Regions from separate parts of the Megasphaera vaginalis (ex Srinivasan et al. 2021) genome, predicted to be linked through region 3. Evidence: riboswitches for the same ligand, from Rfam matches in the RefSeq annotation. Region 3 holds a riboswitch; each other region holds the start of a gene.
What was found. A riboswitch is a leader RNA that binds a small molecule or an ion and turns the genes downstream of it on or off. The one in region 3 is predicted to bind ZMP and ZTP.
Positions count from the first base shown of each region.

Region 1: linked by a shared signal. The riboswitch ahead of HMPREF1250_RS09460 (formate--tetrahydrofolate ligase) and the one ahead of HMPREF1250_RS07320 (OFA family MFS transporter) in region 3 are both predicted to bind ZMP and ZTP.
Region 2: linked by a shared signal. The riboswitch ahead of HMPREF1250_RS02300 (phosphoribosylaminoimidazolecarboxamide formyltransferase) and the one ahead of HMPREF1250_RS07320 (OFA family MFS transporter) in region 3 are both predicted to bind ZMP and ZTP.

Region 1 covers NZ_AWXA01000053.1:58,256-64,201, forward strand. Annotated here, with positions in the region: gene aspS (aspartate--tRNA ligase) at 1-1,369, shown strand, start outside; gene HMPREF1250_RS09450 (ferritin) at 1,554-2,066, shown strand; gene HMPREF1250_RS09455 (hypothetical protein) at 2,157-2,975, shown strand; ZMP/ZTP riboswitch at 3,040-3,117, shown strand; gene HMPREF1250_RS09460 (formate--tetrahydrofolate ligase) at 3,167-4,846, shown strand; gene HMPREF1250_RS09465 (cyclodeaminase/cyclohydrolase family protein) at 4,815-5,468, shown strand; gene HMPREF1250_RS09470 (hypothetical protein) at 5,532-5,930, opposite strand.
Region 2 covers NZ_AWXA01000008.1:77,657-83,602, reverse strand. Annotated here, with positions in the region: gene HMPREF1250_RS02315 (leucyl aminopeptidase family protein) at 1-981, shown strand, start outside; gene HMPREF1250_RS02310 (PHP domain-containing protein) at 978-1,784, shown strand; gene HMPREF1250_RS02305 (Asp23/Gls24 family envelope stress response protein) at 1,789-2,613, shown strand; ZMP/ZTP riboswitch at 2,658-2,736, shown strand; gene HMPREF1250_RS02300 (phosphoribosylaminoimidazolecarboxamide formyltransferase) at 2,781-3,956, shown strand; gene ylxM (YlxM family DNA-binding protein) at 4,055-4,384, shown strand; gene ffh (signal recognition particle protein) at 4,399-5,748, shown strand; gene rpsP (30S ribosomal protein S16) at 5,795-5,946, shown strand, end outside.
Region 3 covers NZ_AWXA01000041.1:108,131-114,076, reverse strand. Annotated here, with positions in the region: gene HMPREF1250_RS07325 (FprA family A-type flavoprotein) at 1-177, shown strand, start outside; gene HMPREF1250_RS07320 (OFA family MFS transporter) at 606-1,880, opposite strand; ZMP/ZTP riboswitch at 1,959-2,043, opposite strand; gene HMPREF1250_RS07315 (FAD-dependent oxidoreductase) at 2,141-3,217, shown strand; gene HMPREF1250_RS07310 (D-alanyl-D-alanine carboxypeptidase family protein) at 3,306-4,289, opposite strand; gene rsmG (16S rRNA (guanine(527)-N(7))-methyltransferase RsmG) at 4,315-5,028, opposite strand; gene mnmG (tRNA uridine-5-carboxymethylaminomethyl(34) synthesis enzyme MnmG) at 5,015-5,946, opposite strand, start outside.

The DNA.
Region 1 (5,946 bases), on a different contig from region 3:
CCCGGAAATGCAGAACAATTTGATTATGCGGCATCGCGTTAAACATGCTATGCGTGAATTTCTCAACAGTCGCGGCTTTATCGATATCGAAACGCCGGAATTGTGCAAGAGCACTCCAGAGGGAGCACGTGATTATCTCGTGCCCAGTCGCGTCAATGACGGCAAGTTTTACGCATTGCCGCAGTCCCCGCAGATTTTCAAACAGCTGCTGATGATTTCCGGTATGGATCGTTATTATCAGATCGCTCGCTGTTTTCGTGACGAAGACCTGAGAGCCGACAGGCAGCCTGAATTTACGCAGCTTGACCTGGAAATGTCCTTCATGAGTCAAGAAGATATCCTCCAGCTGACGGAAGCTATGATTTGCCATGTCTTCCAAGCCGTTTTGGGTCATGAAATCGAGCGGCCGATCCGACGGATCACCTGGGATTATGCAATGGAAAATTACGGCTCAGATAAGCCGGATCTCCGTTTCGACATGAAATTTCACGATATTACGGCGCTCGTCAAAGATACGGAATTCAAAGTTTTCCGCAGCGTGATTGAAAACGGCGGTCAGGTCAAGGCGATTAATGTTAAGGGATATTCACAGATACCGCGCCGCGAACTGGACGGACTGGTAGAATACGTTGCTACCTACGGCGCCAAAGGACTGGCCTGGATCTGCTTTACGCCGGACGGCTTGAAATCACAGGTTAAGAAGTTCCTCGGTGAAGACACGCTTCAGGCTATCGGCAGAGAATGCGGGTCCGAAACGGGCGACTTGGTGTTGATGATTGCCGACAAACCTTCTGTCGTCGCGGCTTCTTTAGGAGAATTGCGTAAGGAAATGGCACGCCGTACGAACTGTATCCGTGAAGATGAATTTGCTTTTACCTGGGTCGTCGACTTCCCCATGTTCGAATATAGTGAAGAAGAAAAACGGTATGTCGCCATGCACCACCCGTTTACAGCCATTCGTGACGAAGATCTGGACAAGTTGGAAACCGATCCCGGCCACGTTTATGCCAAGGCCTATGACCTCGTTCTCAACGGCGTAGAATTGGGCGGCGGTTCATTGCGTATTTATCAGCCGGAACTGCAACAGCGCGTTTTTAAAGCTATCGGCCTGACGGAAGAAGAAGCGGAACAGAAATTCGGCTTCTTGCTCCGTGCCTTTGAATATGGCGCGCCGCCGCATGGCGGTTTGGCTTTCGGCTTGGATCGGATGATCATGCTGATGCTGAAACGTAAATCCATTCGCGATGTCATCGCTTTCCCGAAAACGCAGAATGCTATCGATCCGATGAGTGAAGCGCCGTCACCGGTTACGCCGAAACAGCTTCATGAATTACATATTCAGATAGAAGAAGAGTTAGTCAAAAAATAACGTATTACTGCCGCCAGCTCTATAGAAGAGAGGCGGCAGTTTTATTTAAAAAGCAATTTATTTGTTAATAATCATTGTAATTTATTTTAAACGTGGTTTACTATGTATAAATCTTATAGAGATTGCGTTGATGACTATTTTTAGGAATAGCCCTGGTCCGCGAATAGACAAGGAGGAACGCAGCATGTTGGATAACAAAGTAAAAGAGCTTATTAACAAACAGATCAATCAGGAATTTTATTCTTCGTACCTGTATTTGGCATTCGCCAACTTTTATTACGATAAAGGACTCGACGGGTTTGCTCATTGGTACGATGTGCAGGCGCAGGAAGAACACGATCATGCGATGCTGATGCGTACATATCTGCATAATAACGGTGAATCCGTGACGTTTGAGGCGATTGAAAAACCGTCTTTGGCCTGTAACGATATCATCGATCCGATGAAGGCCGCTTATGCCCATGAACAATATGTCACGCATCTGATCAATGAAATTTACAGAGCTGCCGACGAGGTTCACGATTATCGTACGATGCAATGCTTCGACTGGTTCGTCAAAGAGCAGGGAGAGGAAGAAAAGAATGCCGACGGACTGATCAAAAAATACGAACTTTTCGGTTCCGATCCGAAGGGGCTGTACGCGCTGAATCAGGAATTGCTCGGCCGTACGTATGCAGCGCCGACGTTGGTTCTGTAAGTCTTGGCAGAAGGACCCGCAAATTTTGCGGGTCCTTTTTATTTTGGCGGTGACGGGATATGGTATAATAAAAAAGAAAGGAGAAAAGTGATGCAAACTATTCATTATGTAATGGCAGATCCCAGCGGGAACACGACTGTTCTTGTCTTGGATCGAATCGATCGGGCTGATCATAGTGTTGTAGCCGCCAAGTTGCTCGTCTCCGAAGCACTTGAAGCGGAACAGGTTGCTTATCTGACCATGGATCCGGCAGACGGCACTGCTCTTCGCATTGATATGATGGGCGGCGAGTTTTGCGGTAACGCTTCGCGCAGTGCCGCCGCTTATGCCCTGTCCTTGACGAGAGAGGACAAGGGAATGTATCGTGTATCCTGTTCGGGTTGCACTGTGCCGTTAGGTGTTGCCGTTGAGCGTAAAGGGGATGTTTTTCAAGCCGTCATTGATATGCCTCTGCCGGAGTCGGTGGAAGCCGTGCTGATTCCCGTCAATGATTTACCGTACCGGTTTTTCAAGGTGACGTTGCCGGGAATCGTGCATTTCGTTTATTTCGTACAAACCGGCGATAATGTCGATAAGGAAATTTATTGGCAGGCGCTGCGCGAATATGTCTCTACTGACGCCTATGCGGCATACGGGCTAATCATTGTCGATACGCAGGCGCTGACCATGGTTCCTGCCGTCTATGTGGCGGAAACGGATACACGTTACTGGGAACGAAGTTGCGGCAGCGGATCGGCAGCGGCAGCGGCGGCGTTGGCCTGTGTCGGGAGACGGAATGTAGCTTGTACATTGCGCCAGCCGGGCGGCGCAATTGCGATTGCTGCCAAAGTCGATGACGGGGAATTGCAGTCGCTTCGTATCGGCGGAACAGTTGCGCTTTCAGCTGTACAAACGGTGCTTATTGAATAAGCGGACAGGGGCCTTGCAGGGACGGCTGATTGACAAAGACAGATGCCGTTTTGTATAATAAATGCATAGATCATGTGACTGACGGAAGTGGGTTGACCACAGGGAGCATGATCGATGCGAGCCGACCGTCTGGGCAGAGATTCCGGAATGTCGGTATTTTTTTTGCTACTATCGAGGAGCTGACGATGACGATGGAAAAAGTATTGAGTGATATTCAAATCGCGCAACGGACAACGTTGGAACCGATTACGAGCATTGCGGAAAAAGTGGGCTTGACGGCAGATGATTTGGAATTATACGGTAAATACAAGGCAAAGATATCCTTTGACGCGATTCGACGCCTGTCCAAAAACCGGGACGGTAAATTGGTCTTGGTAACGGCAATCAATCCGACACCGGCCGGTGAAGGAAAGTCGATGACGACGATCGGCCTGGCGCAGGCGCTGAATCGCATGGGACATAAGACGATCGTCGCCATGCGCGAGCCGTCTCTCGGCCCCGTTTTCGGGATTAAGGGCGGCGCCGCCGGCGGCGGCTATTCGCAAGTATTGCCGATGGAGGATATCAATCTCCACTTTACCGGCGATATGCATGCCATTACAACGGCCAATAACCTGCTTGCAGCAGCTATTGATAATCACGTCCATCAGGGAAACTCCCTGCGCATTGATATCCGCCGGGTCGTCTGGAAACGCGTCATGGATATGAATGATCGCGCGCTGCGTAATGTTGTCGTCGCTATGGGGGGAACCGTTTGCGGCTTTCCCAGAGAAGACCACTTCATGATTACCGTCGCTTCGGAAATTATGGCCGTCCTTTGCCTGGCGGAAGATCTGATGGATCTGAAGCGGCGCATGGCGAATATTATCGTCGCCTACGATTTGGACGGGCAGCCTGTTCGGGCCGGCGATCTCGGTGTTGCCGGCGCCATGGCTGTTTTGATGAAAGACGCCATCAAGCCCAATCTCGTGCAGACGACGGAAAACACACCGGCGCTGGTTCATGGCGGTCCTTTTGCCAATATTGCGCACGGCTGCAATTCCGTCGTAGCGACGAAACTGGCCATGAAGATGGGGGAAATCACGGTTACCGAAGCCGGTTTCGGCGCCGATCTGGGCGGCGAAAAATTTATGGACATTAAATGCCGGTTTGCCGGTATTAAACCGGATGCCGTCGTGCTCGTAGCAACAATTCGGGCTTTGAAAATGCATGGCGGTGTGAAAAAAAGCGATTTGCAAGTGGAAGATGTGGTCGCTCTGGAAAAAGGGTTTGCCAATCTGGCCAAGCATATTGAAAATATGCGTAAATTTGATGTTCCCGTTCTGGTCAGCATCAACCGCTTCCTGACCGATACGCCGGCGGAAATTGAAAAATTGACCGATCTTTGCCGCGCTTACGGCGTTGATGTCAGTTTGGGCGATTGCTGGGCGCAAGGCGGCGCCGGCGGACTGGATATGGGTGAAAAGGTACTGGCGCTCATGGCGGCACCGAAGAAACCGTATAAACCGCTTTATGAAGCAACGGAATCTATTGCCAAAAAATTGGAAACGATCGTCAGGGAAATTTATGGCGGTGACGGCGTCATCTTTGAAAGCAGAGCGAAGAAACAAGTGGAAGAATTGGAAAGACTGGGGCTGGACAAAATGCCTGTCTGTGTAGCGAAAACGCAGTATTCCTTATCGGATAATGCCGATCTGCTTGGCGCGCCGACAGGATTTACCGTTACGGTCAAAGATGTGCGCGTCTGCACGGGCGCAGGGTTTATTGTTTGTGAAACGGGAAATATTATGACTATGCCGGGCTTACCGAAGGTGCCGGCGGCGAATCGGATGGATATTGATGAAAACGGTGTTATTACAGGATTGTTCTGATCGTAAGAGGCCTTTTGGCAAAGCGGTAATCGAAGAGTTTTTGGCAGCGGCGTCCTCGGCGGAGCCGGTTCCGGGCGGCGGCGGCATTGCCGCTTTAACGGCGGCTTCAGCAGCGGCGCTTTTGGAAATGGTAGCCAATTTGACTGTTCATAAAAAAGGCTGTGAAAAGGTTGCGCCGCTGTTGACGGCGACAGCGGCGGAGGCTGCCTCCTTGAGGCGGCAATACATAGCCGCCATTGATGCGGACGGCGAAGCGTTTGCCGCCGTTTTGACGGCCCTGCGCATCAATAAGGCAGAGATATCCCGGTCGGAACGGGTACAGGCTGCCTTTCGCCACGCTGCGGAAGTTCCCTTGGCATTAGGCGTCAGTGTGTATGATTTACTGTCCTTGGCGGTGCAGGTTGTGCGATACGGCAATGTCTGGGTCATTACGGATGGCGTTATCGGCGCCATGAATGCGCGGGCCGCCATGCGTTCGGCCTTTTACAGCGTCCGCATTAATTTGAAATCCATTGACGATGAAGATTTTGTGCGGAAAACCTGTCAGCTTATGGAAGAGACGGAACGAAAGGCAGCGTTGTTGGAAGCGGAAATTGAACGTGTTTACCGGGAAAGGCAATGACGAAAAAGATAAAAAAACGGACCGCCGCCGGCAGTCCGTTTTTTATCATACGTCGAAATATAATCAGTTATTATTGAATTTATTGAACCAAGCTTTGATGCCTTCCTTCGGATAAACGCCGGTCATTGTTTCATTGAGCGCTTTACGAACGGCCGCTTCATCATACAACGGATAAATATCCTTGTATTCATCATAAACGTCCCAGAAATCGCGCATGTGGAGATTTGCGTACGTTTCGCCGTAGACTTTGAAACAGGAATCGCAGAGCGTGATGAAAACCGCTTCTTCGTCTTGCTGACGGGAATCGTCAAGGCCGCAGCAGCGAGTATACAGATTAATATTGCCGAAAAGCTGATGCAGGTAATCGTATACTTTGGAAACCATCTCCGGTTCCAACTGAAGCAGTTTACAGCCCGGGGCGAAATAAATGGGATATTGCGCAATGTTGTCAAATGAATCCATAGATACACACCTCTTT
Region 2 (5,946 bases), on a different contig from region 3:
GTATATTCTTCCATCTATGAAGGCGTGTATCTGGCCCGTGATCTGGTGAACACGCCTTCCAACGACTTGACGCCGCGCCGGTTCTGCGACTTGGCGGCAACTATTTGCAAAGGCGACAACATGGAAGTCGAGGTCATGAATAAATGGAATCTGGAAAAGCGGAATATGGGAGGAATTGTTGCCGTCGGTAAAGGCAGCATGAACCCGCCGCAGCTGTTGACGCTGTCTTACAAAGGCGATCCGGACAGCAGAGAGACGGTAGCCGTTGTCGGCAAAGGGATTATTTATGACAGCGGCGGCTTGTCCTTAAAAAGTCACGCCGCGCTGGAATTCATGAAAGACGACATGGCCGGCGCCGCCGCCGCGCTGGGAGTTATGCGGGCGCTGATGTTGCTGAAATATCCGATCAATGTCGTTGCTGTCATGCCTTTGGCGGAAAACGTTCCGTCCAGCATGTCTTACCGCGTTGACGATGTGATTACGATGTATGACGGTCATACGGTGGAAATTAAGAATACCGATGCCGAAGGCCGCCTTATCCTCGCCGATGCCGTTACGTATGCGCAGGAGAAGGGCGCGACAAGGATCATCGACTTGGCGACGCTGACAGGAGCTTGTGTTACCGCCTTGGGGACGATTCGTTCCGGCATGTTCGGCAATGATCAGGAGTGGATGAACCGATTCTTTGCTGCCGCCGGCAGGGCTCATGAAAAGGTCTGGCAGCTGCCGTTGGACAGGGAATACGAAGAGGAGTTGAAAAGCACTGTTGCCGACTTGAAAAATGTCGGTTCGACCGGATCCGGCGCCGGTGCTATCGTGGCGGCGCAATTCATCAAGCAATTCGTGAAGCCTGAAACGGCCTGGATTCATCTCGACATTGCCGGAACCGCTTTTAGTGAAAAAAAGGATGAAAGCGGTTTCAGCGGCGCTACCGGCGTAGGGGTCAAGACGATTCTGGAATTTTTGCGAGGCGGACGATGATGAAGGCGGATCTGCACATGCACACAACTTGTTCCGACGGTCTCCACACGCCGGCGGAACTGACGGCAATGGCTGCGGCGGCAAAGCTTGACGTCATCGCTATTTCCGACCACGATACGATGGCGGCATATGACGGTACGCACAGGCTGCATGATGGTGTAAAGATTATCAGCGCCATTGAAATGAGCAGTGACTGCGCCGATGAAGATGTCCATATTCTCGGCTATCATCTGGATCCGGCGAACGAAGAGTTGCAGGACTATTGCCGCGATTTCAAGGAGCGGCGCGCAGTACGGGCAAGAAAGATCGTTGAGAAATGCACGGCTCTCGGCTATGCGCTTGATCTCACCGTTGTCAATGATATACTGCGGCGCGGCGGTACTGTCGGCAGACCGCATATTGCGGCTATGTTGGTGGAAAAAGGCTATTTTTCATCAGTTTCTGCGGTCTTTGAAAGGATCCTTTCCCGTAACGGCCCGGCTTACGTTCCCTATGATCGTTACGATATCGACGCCTGCATTGAACTCATTCACCGTGCCGGCGGCCTGTCCTTTTTAGCGCACCCGTCGCTGCTTAAAGCGGCCTTGCCGCAGGTCTTGCAGCATCCCTTCGACGGCATAGAGGTATATCATCCGAAGAATCGGGGCCGGTATGACGAATTTCTCGGCATTGCGCGGGAAAAGGATTGGCTGGTCAGCGGCGGTTCCGATTACCACGGCACGATCGGCCGCTACCCTGACGGTCTCGGCGTTTTTTCCTTTGATGCGGCGCCGTTGCAGCCGCTCCTTTCTTATAAAGGATGAGAAAATGAAAATTATCGGATTTATCGGCCCCAGCGGCACCGGCAAAAGCCACCATGCGCTGGTTGTCGCTTATGACAATCATATTGACAGCATCATTGACGACGGTCTTCTCATCTATCAGAACCGCATTATTGCCGGCTGTTCCGCAAAAGATGAGACCAATCGCATGCGCGCCGTTCGCTGCGCCATCTTTCTTGAGCCGTCTCACGCCGCAGCCGTCCGCGAGGCGCTGAGCCGGGTAAAGCCGGAAAAACTGTTGATCCTGGGGACATCGAAGCACATGGTGCAGCGCATCCGCGAAGCCTTGTATTTGCCGCCTGTCGATGCGTATATCCGGATTGAAGAGGTTTCCTGCGCCGCCGAGATCGCCAAAGCCAGAGCCATCCGCAAAGCGGAGGGAAAACATATCATTCCCGTGCCGACAATGGAATTGAAATCCCATTTTCACGGCTATCTCCTCGATCCGATCCGTTCGTTTCTCCACAACCGGAGCGGCAAAAAAGGACCTGATTTCGAACAGTCCGTTGTCAGACCGATCTTCAGTTATTACGGTAAGCTCATCTTTTCTGATGACGTCTTTTTCGCTCTGATCCGTCATTGTTTGGCCGGGATCGACGGTATCGTCAAGGTAAACCGCGTCAAGGTGGCGAAGAATTATGTGCCGGGCAGCAACGGACTGGCCGTCGTTTTGGGCGTTACCGTCCGGTACGGCGTCCATATTAAGACGCTGATGCAGCGGATCCGCTGTTCGCTGCAGGACGACATCGAGTATACGACAGGCATGTCCGTCGACATTCTGAAGATTACCGTTCGTGATGTCGTCGAGTAAAATCCGTCTGTTGACAAGGCTGCGAGCCAGTTTGTATAATGAAAAAGGAATCATGTGACTGACGGAAGTGGGCTGACCACAGGGAGCATGATCGATAAAAAGCCGACCGTCTGGGCAAATGAGTCCGGGAGTGTCGGTGTTTTTTTTATTCCCAGGAGGAAATGACGATGAAAGAACTGCAATTGAAATACGGATGCAATCCCAATCAGAAGGCGACGAGAGTGTATATGAAAAACGGCGGCGACTTGCCGCTTGAAGTTATGAACGGCCGTCCCGGCTATATCAATTTGCTCGATGCGCTGAACAGCTACCAATTAGTTAAAGAACTGAAAGCAGCGACAGGACTGCCGGCTGCGGCCTCGTTCAAGCATGTCAGTCCGGCAGGCGCTGCCGTGGCTGTTGAAATGAGCGATACCTTGAAAAAGATATATTACGTTGACGATTTGGAACTGTCGCCGTTGGCCGGAGCCTATGCCTGTGCCCGTGGCGCTGATCGCATGAGTTCGTACGGCGATTTCGTCGCCCTTTCCGATACGTGCGACGCCGCGACGGCGACGCTGCTGAAACGGGAAGTTTCAGACGGCGTTATCGCACCGGGATATACGGAAGAAGCGTTGAAAATTTTGAAGGAAAAACGGCAAGGCTCGTATTGCGTATTGAAGATCGACGCCGCTTATGTGCCTGCAGTGCCGGAGCATAAAGAGGTCTTCGGCGTTACCTTTGAGCAGGACCGCAATAACGCGGTCATTACAAAGGATCTTTTTGCCGTTCGGCCGACGCGCAACAAAGAGATTCCCGAAAGCGCGCAGCGTGATTTGCTCGTGGCGCTGATTACCTTGAAATATACGCAGTCAAATTCGGTTTGCTATGTTAAAGACGGCATGACGATCGGCGTCGGTGCCGGACAGCAGTCGCGCGTCCACTGTACGCGCCTGGCAGGGAATAAGGCCGATGTCTGGTGGCTCCGGCAGAACCCGAAGGTGTTGGCGTTACCTTTCAGGGATGATATCCGTCGCCCTGATCGTGACAATACGATAGACGTTTATATCTCCGATGATTGGGAAGACGTCCTTGCCGACGGTGTGTGGCAGCAGTTCTTTACAAAAAAGCCGGAGCCTTTGACCGGGCGGGAAAAGAAAGAGTGGGTCGCACAACTTCGCGGCGTGGCTCTCGGCAGCGATGCCTTTTTCCCCTTTGGTGACAATATTGAACGCGCCCATCGCAGCGGCGTCGAATATATTGCACAGGCAGGCGGCTCCATTCGCGACGACAATGTCATTGAAACGTGCGATAAATATAATATGGCCATGGCGATGACAGGACTCCGTTTATTCCATCATTAAAGGATGGCAGACCGAAAGAGGTGACAAGTAAAAATACTTGACACCCCTTTCCCTTTCCTGTATACTTGCAACGTACGAATGACAGAGGCGGTGAAATCATGTTGGAAGATGTGCTTCGCAAAGGGCGGCTGTTGGACATATACGGGCCGTTACTGACGGAACGGCAGGAACGATGTATGGACATGTATTTCAATCAGGATCTTTCTCTCGCCGAAATCGGCGTAAATTTGGAAATATCCCGGCAAGGCGTTCATGATTTGCTGCATCGCGCCTCGCAGTCATTGGAACATTACGAAGCGAAGCTGCACCTGTTGGAACGGGCGCAGGTTCTGCAACGGGAAGTGGAAATGGCCGCCCGCCTTCTGGAAGGCGGCAGTACGGCGGAAATAGAAGAAGCAAAACGAATTTTACATCGCATCGAACTGTAAAGAAGGAGGTCCTCATGCCATTTGAAAGTCTTTCCGAACGCTTTCAGTCGGCTTTTAAAAAGCTTCGCGGCAAAGGCAAACTCTCGGAAGATGACGTTAATGAAGCGCTGAAAGAGATACGCCGCGCCCTTTTGGAGGCAGACGTCAACTTTGCGGTCACGAAGGATTTCATCAAAAAGGTTAGGGAAAAGGCTGTCGGAGAAGAAGTATTCAGCAGTCTGAATGCGTCGCAGACGGTCATTAAAATCGTTCGCGACGAATTGACGGAACTTCTCGGCGGAACGCAAAGCCGCATTGCGATCTCTTCACGGCCGCCGACGATCATCATGTTGGCAGGTCTGCAAGGCGCCGGGAAGACGACGACGGCGGCAAAGCTGGCGAAGAAGTTGAAAGGGCAAGGGAAACAGCCGCTCCTGGTGGCTTGCGACGTGTATCGTCCGGCTGCTGTTACGCAGCTTCAGGTGCTGGGACAGGACCTTGACATTCCGGTCTATACGGAAGAGGATTGCAAGGATCCGGTCGGCATCGCCGAACGGGCCGTCCCTTATGCGCTGGGGCATCTCCGCGATGTCATTATCATCGATACGGCAGGCCGCCTGCACGTCAATGAAGAATTGATGGCAGAGCTGATTCGCATCAAAGGCAGTGTCCATCCCCACGAAATTCTCCTGGTTGTCGACGCCATGACCGGTCAGGATGCGGTTACGGCAGCGTCAGCTTTTGATCAGGCCCTGGGCGTTGACGGACTGGTCATGACTAAGCTTGATGGTGATGCCCGCGGCGGTGCGGCGCTGTCGATTAAAGCCGTTACGGGAAAGCCGATCAAATTTATCGGCGTCAGCGAAAAGGCGGACGGATTGGAAGAATTTCATCCCAACCGTTATGCATCCCGCATCCTTGATCTGGGTGACGTTGAGACGATCATCGAAAAGGCGCAGGCCGCTTTCGACGAAGAATCGATGGCCGAGATGAAAGAGACCATGAAGAGCGGCGCTTTTACGTTTAACGATTTTCTGAAGCAGCTGCAGATGATCAAAAAAATGGGTAATCTCGGCGGTATTATGAGCCTGATACCGGGAATAGGAAAGTATAAGAAAGAATTGGATAAAGTTGATATGGACGGCAAGGAAATGAAGCACATTGAAGCTATTATCCGTTCCATGACGGAAAAGGAGCGAAGCAGTTCCAATCCGAAAATGCTCATCAAGGACAGCCGCAAGCGCAGAATCGCCCGCGGCAGCGGCACGCGCGTGCAGGATGTGAACCGTTTGCTGAAGCAGTTTTCAGAAATGCAGAAAATGATGAAGCAGGCGAAAAAAGCAAAAAACAAAGGGCGCGGCTTCATGCCTCGTCTTCCCTTTTAATAGAAGCCCCGGAATGGGGAGTATCCTTTGAAGGAGGTGAAAACTCATGATCAAAATCCGTTTAGCTCGTTTAGGGGCTAAGAAAAAACCGGTTTACCGCGTTGTCGTCGCCGACGCTCGCGATGCCCGCAAGAACGGCCGCCCCGTTGCAACGCTGGGCATGTATGATCCGGCTAAAGCGGCAGACGCATTGACCGT
Region 3 (5,946 bases):
TCTTGGGCCGTCAAATCCGGTGATTTGATGCAGCAATTCATTGACGACAATCTGAAAAACATGACCGTTCTCAACGAACGCATCTCCATGGCCTCGACGTTAAAGGCGGACAAGAAAATCGAAGTCGTTAACACGGCCCAGGCTATTATCGATTCCATGCAGGAAGCCGCACAATAAAGGTCGAGCAAGACCCATTCATCCCCTAACAACGTGCAATTCCGGCAAAACGTGATAGCCTCCAGGTTAAATAAAGAGAGTCCCTGCCAATCGGCAGGGGCTCTCTTTGCATGGACAATCAGTTCAACCTGCGGCGCCGTACAAAAAGGCCCGCGAAAAGACGCCCGCTTTTCCATCGTCTGCAACGATGACAGCAGAACGCCGTCTCTGTTTTTCCTACTCTCTGCGGCCTGTGGAAATGCGATTAACGGCCTCAAAAAATATTGACGCCGTCAATCGGCGAATCTTTTTGTCGAAAAGTTCAGCCTTCACGCATTCTTTTAAAGCCGCGCCACGACCGTATGTAAAGACAGGCTGCAGTCTTCAAAAAGAGGTACCGCAGACCGACGGTCCACGATACCTCAACAACGCGCCTATTCCGTTTTTATTCAGGCATGCTTTACTTCCTGTTCCGTCCATGCCGTTTCCGTACCGATGATGCCGTGACGTGTCTTGTATTTAAGATAAGCCATGACTAAAAAAACGACGACAAGGCAGCCGGAAAAGAACTGCAAGGTTACGGCGTAGCTGTTGGTCGTTTCTCTGATCCAGGAAAGAAGCAGGGGCCCGGCAACTCCGGCAGCGCCCCAAGCCGTCAGGACCCGGCCGTGAATAGCGCTCAGTTCCAAGGTGCCGAAGAGATCGCTGAGATAGGCCGGCATACAGGAAAAGCCGCCGCCATAACAGGTTATGATCAGGAGTACGAGGATCTGAAAACTGAAGGAATTAGTAACGGTTGAAAGCTTATAAAAGGCTGCCACTTCCAAGGCAAAGAACAACAGATACGTATTGGCTCGCCCGATATAGTCGGAAACCGTCGCCCACGCAATGCGGCCGGCGCCGTTCATGAAGCCGATGATCCCGACCATGGACGCTGCCGCCAGCGGTGTCATATGGACGACTTCCTGCGCCATTGGCGACGCAACGGCAAGCAGGGCAATACCACAGGTAATGTTGGTGAAGAAGAGGAACCAAATCGTGTAAAGCTGCCATGTTTTCATCGCTTTTTTGACGGTGAACTGCGGTAGTGCCGCCGCATAGACAGGCCGTTTCCTGCCGCTTTCTTCCAGCACTTTATCCCGAGGTACGATATCACCGGCTGCAGGCGGCGCCAGATAAAGGGACGATGCCGTCATGACGATAAAATAAACGCCGCCGAGAATAACGAAGTTCGTCACCAGCCCGAAAGATTCAACAAGAAGTTGCATCACCGGTCCGGCAATCATGCTGGCAAACCCGAATCCCATAATAACCAGACCCGTGGCAAAACCGCGATTATGCGGAAACCATTTGACCAACGTCGACACCGGCGTTATATACCCCGTACCGAGGCCGATACCGCCGATAACGCCATAGGCCAGGTAAAGCAGCGGCAGACTGTGCAAATGTAATGCCAACGCCGTGCCGAACATACCGCCGCAAAAAAAGAATGCCGCCAAAAGTCCTGATTTGCGGGGCCCGATCTTCTGAACGAAAGCGCCCAGACAGCCGGCTGAAAGGCCCAAGAACAAAATAGCCAGAGAAAATGTCCACGTCGTTTCTTTCAACGTAAATCCCATGCTCTGCATGATCGGTTTGGTCAGCACACTCCACGCATATACACTGCCGATACAAATGTGAAGTCCCATAGCGGATAAAGCGATAAGCCACCGATTTCTCTTCATACAATACCCCTCTCTCGTACGAAAACGTAAAAAGAGATATAAAAAATACCGACCCTTTCCGGCCAAAGTATACATTCATATCTCTGCCCAGACGGTCGGCTCATACTTTATGCGATACGGTTCATGTGGTTAATTCCACTATCCGTCAGTTCCATATCGGTTTTGTTGTTCTTTTATTATAGGCAGTGACATATACTTTGTCAACTCTTATGATAAGATATAATAAATAATAATTATTTATTGATAAAAAGGAGCGAATCATGATGTATAATACACTTATCATCGGCTTCGGTAAAGCCGGCAAAACATTGGCAGGAAAGTTGGCAGCTAAAGGAGAAAAGGTTGCCCTCATTGAAAAAAGCTCACATATGTACGGCGGTACCTGCATCAATACGGGCGCCGGCCCCTTTATTCCCCCGATCAAAGGCATAAAAGATAACGCCTTCGTCTATGTCAGTGAAACCATCATGGATCTTGACGTCTTGCCTGAAAAGCTGACGATCATCGGCGGCGGTTATATCGGTCTCGAATTTGCTTCCATGTTTGCCGAATACGGCAGTGAAGTGACTATTCTGCAAGACGCCGACGTATTTCTCGGTCGTGAAGACAGTGATATGGCGCAAGCCATTCTCGCAGTCCTGACCGGACAGGGAATCCGTGTCGAAACCGGCGTTAACGTGACGGAAATAAACGACGGCACGACCCTATATGAAAAGGGCGGACAGATGCATACGCTGGCGGGAGACGCCGTTCTCGTCGCTACCGGCCGCCGCGTCGATACGACGGAACTGCAGCTGTCCAAAGCCGGGATCCGCACCGACGACGGCGGAATGATCGTTGTCGACGATCATCTGCGCACAACAGCGCCATCAGTTTGGGCGGCAGGTGACGTCTGCAACAAATTGCAATTTACGTACATGTCACTTGATGACAGCCGCATTATTTGGGACGATATATACGGCCAAAAAGTCCGAACTGTCGACAATCGCGGCGCGTTCGCCTACTCCGTCTTCATTAACCCCACATTCTCCCGCGTCGGCCTGAGTGAAGCCGAAGCCAAGCGTCAAGGACTTGCCTATACCGTCGTTTCCATGCCTGCAGCGGCTATTCCCAAAGCAAAGGTTTTGAGACAGGCCGACGGCTTGCTGAAAGCCTTAGTGGATCCGGAAACGGATCTGATTCTCGGTGCGCAGCTCTTCTGTGCCGATTCACATGAATTGATCAACATCATCCGCTTAGCGATGACACAAAATATCAAGTATACGGTTATTCGTGACTTTATTTTTACTCATCCGACACTGGCTGAAGGATTGAACGATCTTTTCGCCCTCGTTTGATCGCACTTGTTTGACGACAAACAGCCGCCATTACCGATGTAAAATCGGTAATGGCGGCTGTTTTATAACACTTGTTGTGTTTTTCATGCTATAACGCCGACTGTTGCGTATGCTGCGCCGCTGCAGCCTGTTCCGCCGCAAGTTGACTCAATGTCTGCCCTGCCGGCGCATCGCGGAGAACGTACGGATTTTCATCGCTCTTTCCCGCCGTCGCCGTAGCGAAATCGCTTCCAGATGCTCCTTTTTCTTTCAAAACGGCAAAGCCATAATCCAATAACGCCGCGGCATCGCCGAAACGATCAGAAGAATTCATTACAGCGGCGACGAGCGTCTTCCCTTCCCGCGTTGCCGAAGCAATCAGACAGGGACCACCATTATCGGTACTTCCTGTACGCACGCCGTTAGCACCCTCGTATTGGCCGGCAAGTAATTCGTTGAGCGACGTCAGCGTCTCCGTATCGCCGTCGGAATAGGTCATTTCATATGATGAACGGCTCACCAACGTACGAAAATCGCTGTTTTTCATTCCGTATGCGGCAATTTTCGCCAAATCGGCGGCAGTCGAATAATGACCGCTTTCCGGCAATCCGGAGGGATTGGTAAAATGCGTGTGCACGGCGCCGATAGCCAGCGCTTTATCATTCATTTTATCAACGAAATCACGCTGCGACGACGCCACGGTAGCGGCAATGTCCATGGCAGCATCACAGCCGCTGTACGTCATCATTCCGGCCAGCGCATTGCCGAGCGTAGCCGTTCTGTCGGCGCGAAGGCCCAGTACGGCTACGTCGCTGTCAAGTTGCGTCGATTCAGGGGCGATCGTTACGTTCCGGTCCATCTTTCCCTGTCCCAGTTCAAGGCCCAAAATGGCCGTCATCATCATGGTTGTACCGCCGGGGGATACTTGGGCATCGGCATTTTTGGCATAAAGGGCCGCACCTGTATCACAATCTGTGACATAAGCGGCAGCCGCACGGATTTCTGGCCTTTCCGGCATCGCCGCAACAGCCGTAAGAGAAGAGACAGTAAGGCAAATTACGGATAACGTGAACATTCTTTTTTTCAAAAACATTTTCTTCACATTCCTTCCTATATGATTACAACGGATTTTTGTTCGCCATTTTGGGCTTACGGGGATATTTTTTCGGACTTTCCTTTTCTTTGCGGATATAAAACACCGCCCGCTTGTCACTGATTCCGTAAAGAGAGACTGCCCTGACCACGGCGGCGGCGCCGCCGAGAACGGTCAGCGCCTTTGCCGCTTCCGCAAGTTCTTCTTCATAACGAGCTCCTTTCAGCGCAATGAAGGCGCCGCCGCACCGAACATACGGCAAGGCCCATTCGCTGAGGATGTTCAACCTGGCGACAGCTCGCGTCGTAACGATGTCGAAGGCCTCCCGGTATTCCGTACGGTGCGCTTCTTCTTCGGCTCTGCCGTGAAGAAAATGTACTCGTTCCAAACCCAACGCCGTCGTGACTTCTGCAACGAAGCGCAGTCGCTTTTGAAGGGAATCGAAAAAAGTGATCTCCAGATCAGGCCGCAAAATCGCCAAGGGAACGCCGGGAAACCCGGCGCCCGTCCCCAAATCGAGAAGCGACGCGTTTTCCGGAAACCAAACTGGTTCATAACAGGAAAGGCTGTCGGCCATATGTTTAACGGCAATCTCTTTCGGTTCCGTAATGGCCGTCAGATTCATTACTTTATTTTTTTCGACAAGCATGGCTGCAAAGGTATCAAATTGTTGCTGTTGTTTTTTTGTAAGCACAATGCCCAGCGGCGCCAATGCCGCCGTGAGTTCACATAGAAACATGTCCTTTTCCCTCCCGCTGCCGCTGTTCCAACCGAATCAGCAGCGCCGTAATGTCCGCCGGCGAAACGCCGGAAATACGGCTCGCCTGCCCGAGAGAACGAGGGCGGATTTCCGCCAGTTTTTGCCGCGCTTCGGCAGAGAGCGTCGCCAGTCCTTCATAGTCAAAATCGGGCGGCAACAGCTTTCGTTCAAAGCGGTTCATCTTTTCCACCTGTTCCAGTTGACGCGTTATATACCCTTCATACTTTATCAGAATTTCGATTTCTTCCCGAACGTCGTCAGCCAACTCGGCTAAAGGAAAATATTGCCGCAGCCGTTCATACGTCAGATCTTGACGGCGCAGCAGATCATATGCCGTCAAGCCCGTACGGATCGGCGCCGTACCTGCCGCCGCCAGTTTTTTCTGATTCTCCGCCGTCGGTGTGACGGCCAGTGATCGAAGTTCCTTCAGCGACGCCTCAACTGCCGCTTTTTTTCGACAAAAAAGATCATACCGTTCTGCCGATACCAGGCCGAGATCACGACCTTTTTGAGTCAACCGCAAGTCGGCATTGTCTTGCCGCAGAATCAGCCGATATTCGCTGCGGCTCGTCATCATGCGATAAGGCTCTTCCGTCCCTTTCGTCACCAGATCATCGATGAGAACGCCGATATAGGCTTCGGCGCGGGTCAGGATGAACGGCTCCTGTCCGGCAACCTTGCGGGCGGCATTGATACCCGCTATCAGTCCCTGTGCCGCCGCCTCTTCGTATCCGCTTGTCCCGTTCGACTGCCCGGCAGAAAACAGGCCGCTGATCTTTTTCGTTTCCAGCGACGGCGTCAATTGCAGCGGATCGAGACAATCGTATTCGATGGCGTACCCGGGACGCATGATCTTGACATCTTCCAGTCCCGGTATGGTCTGCAAAAACGCTTGCT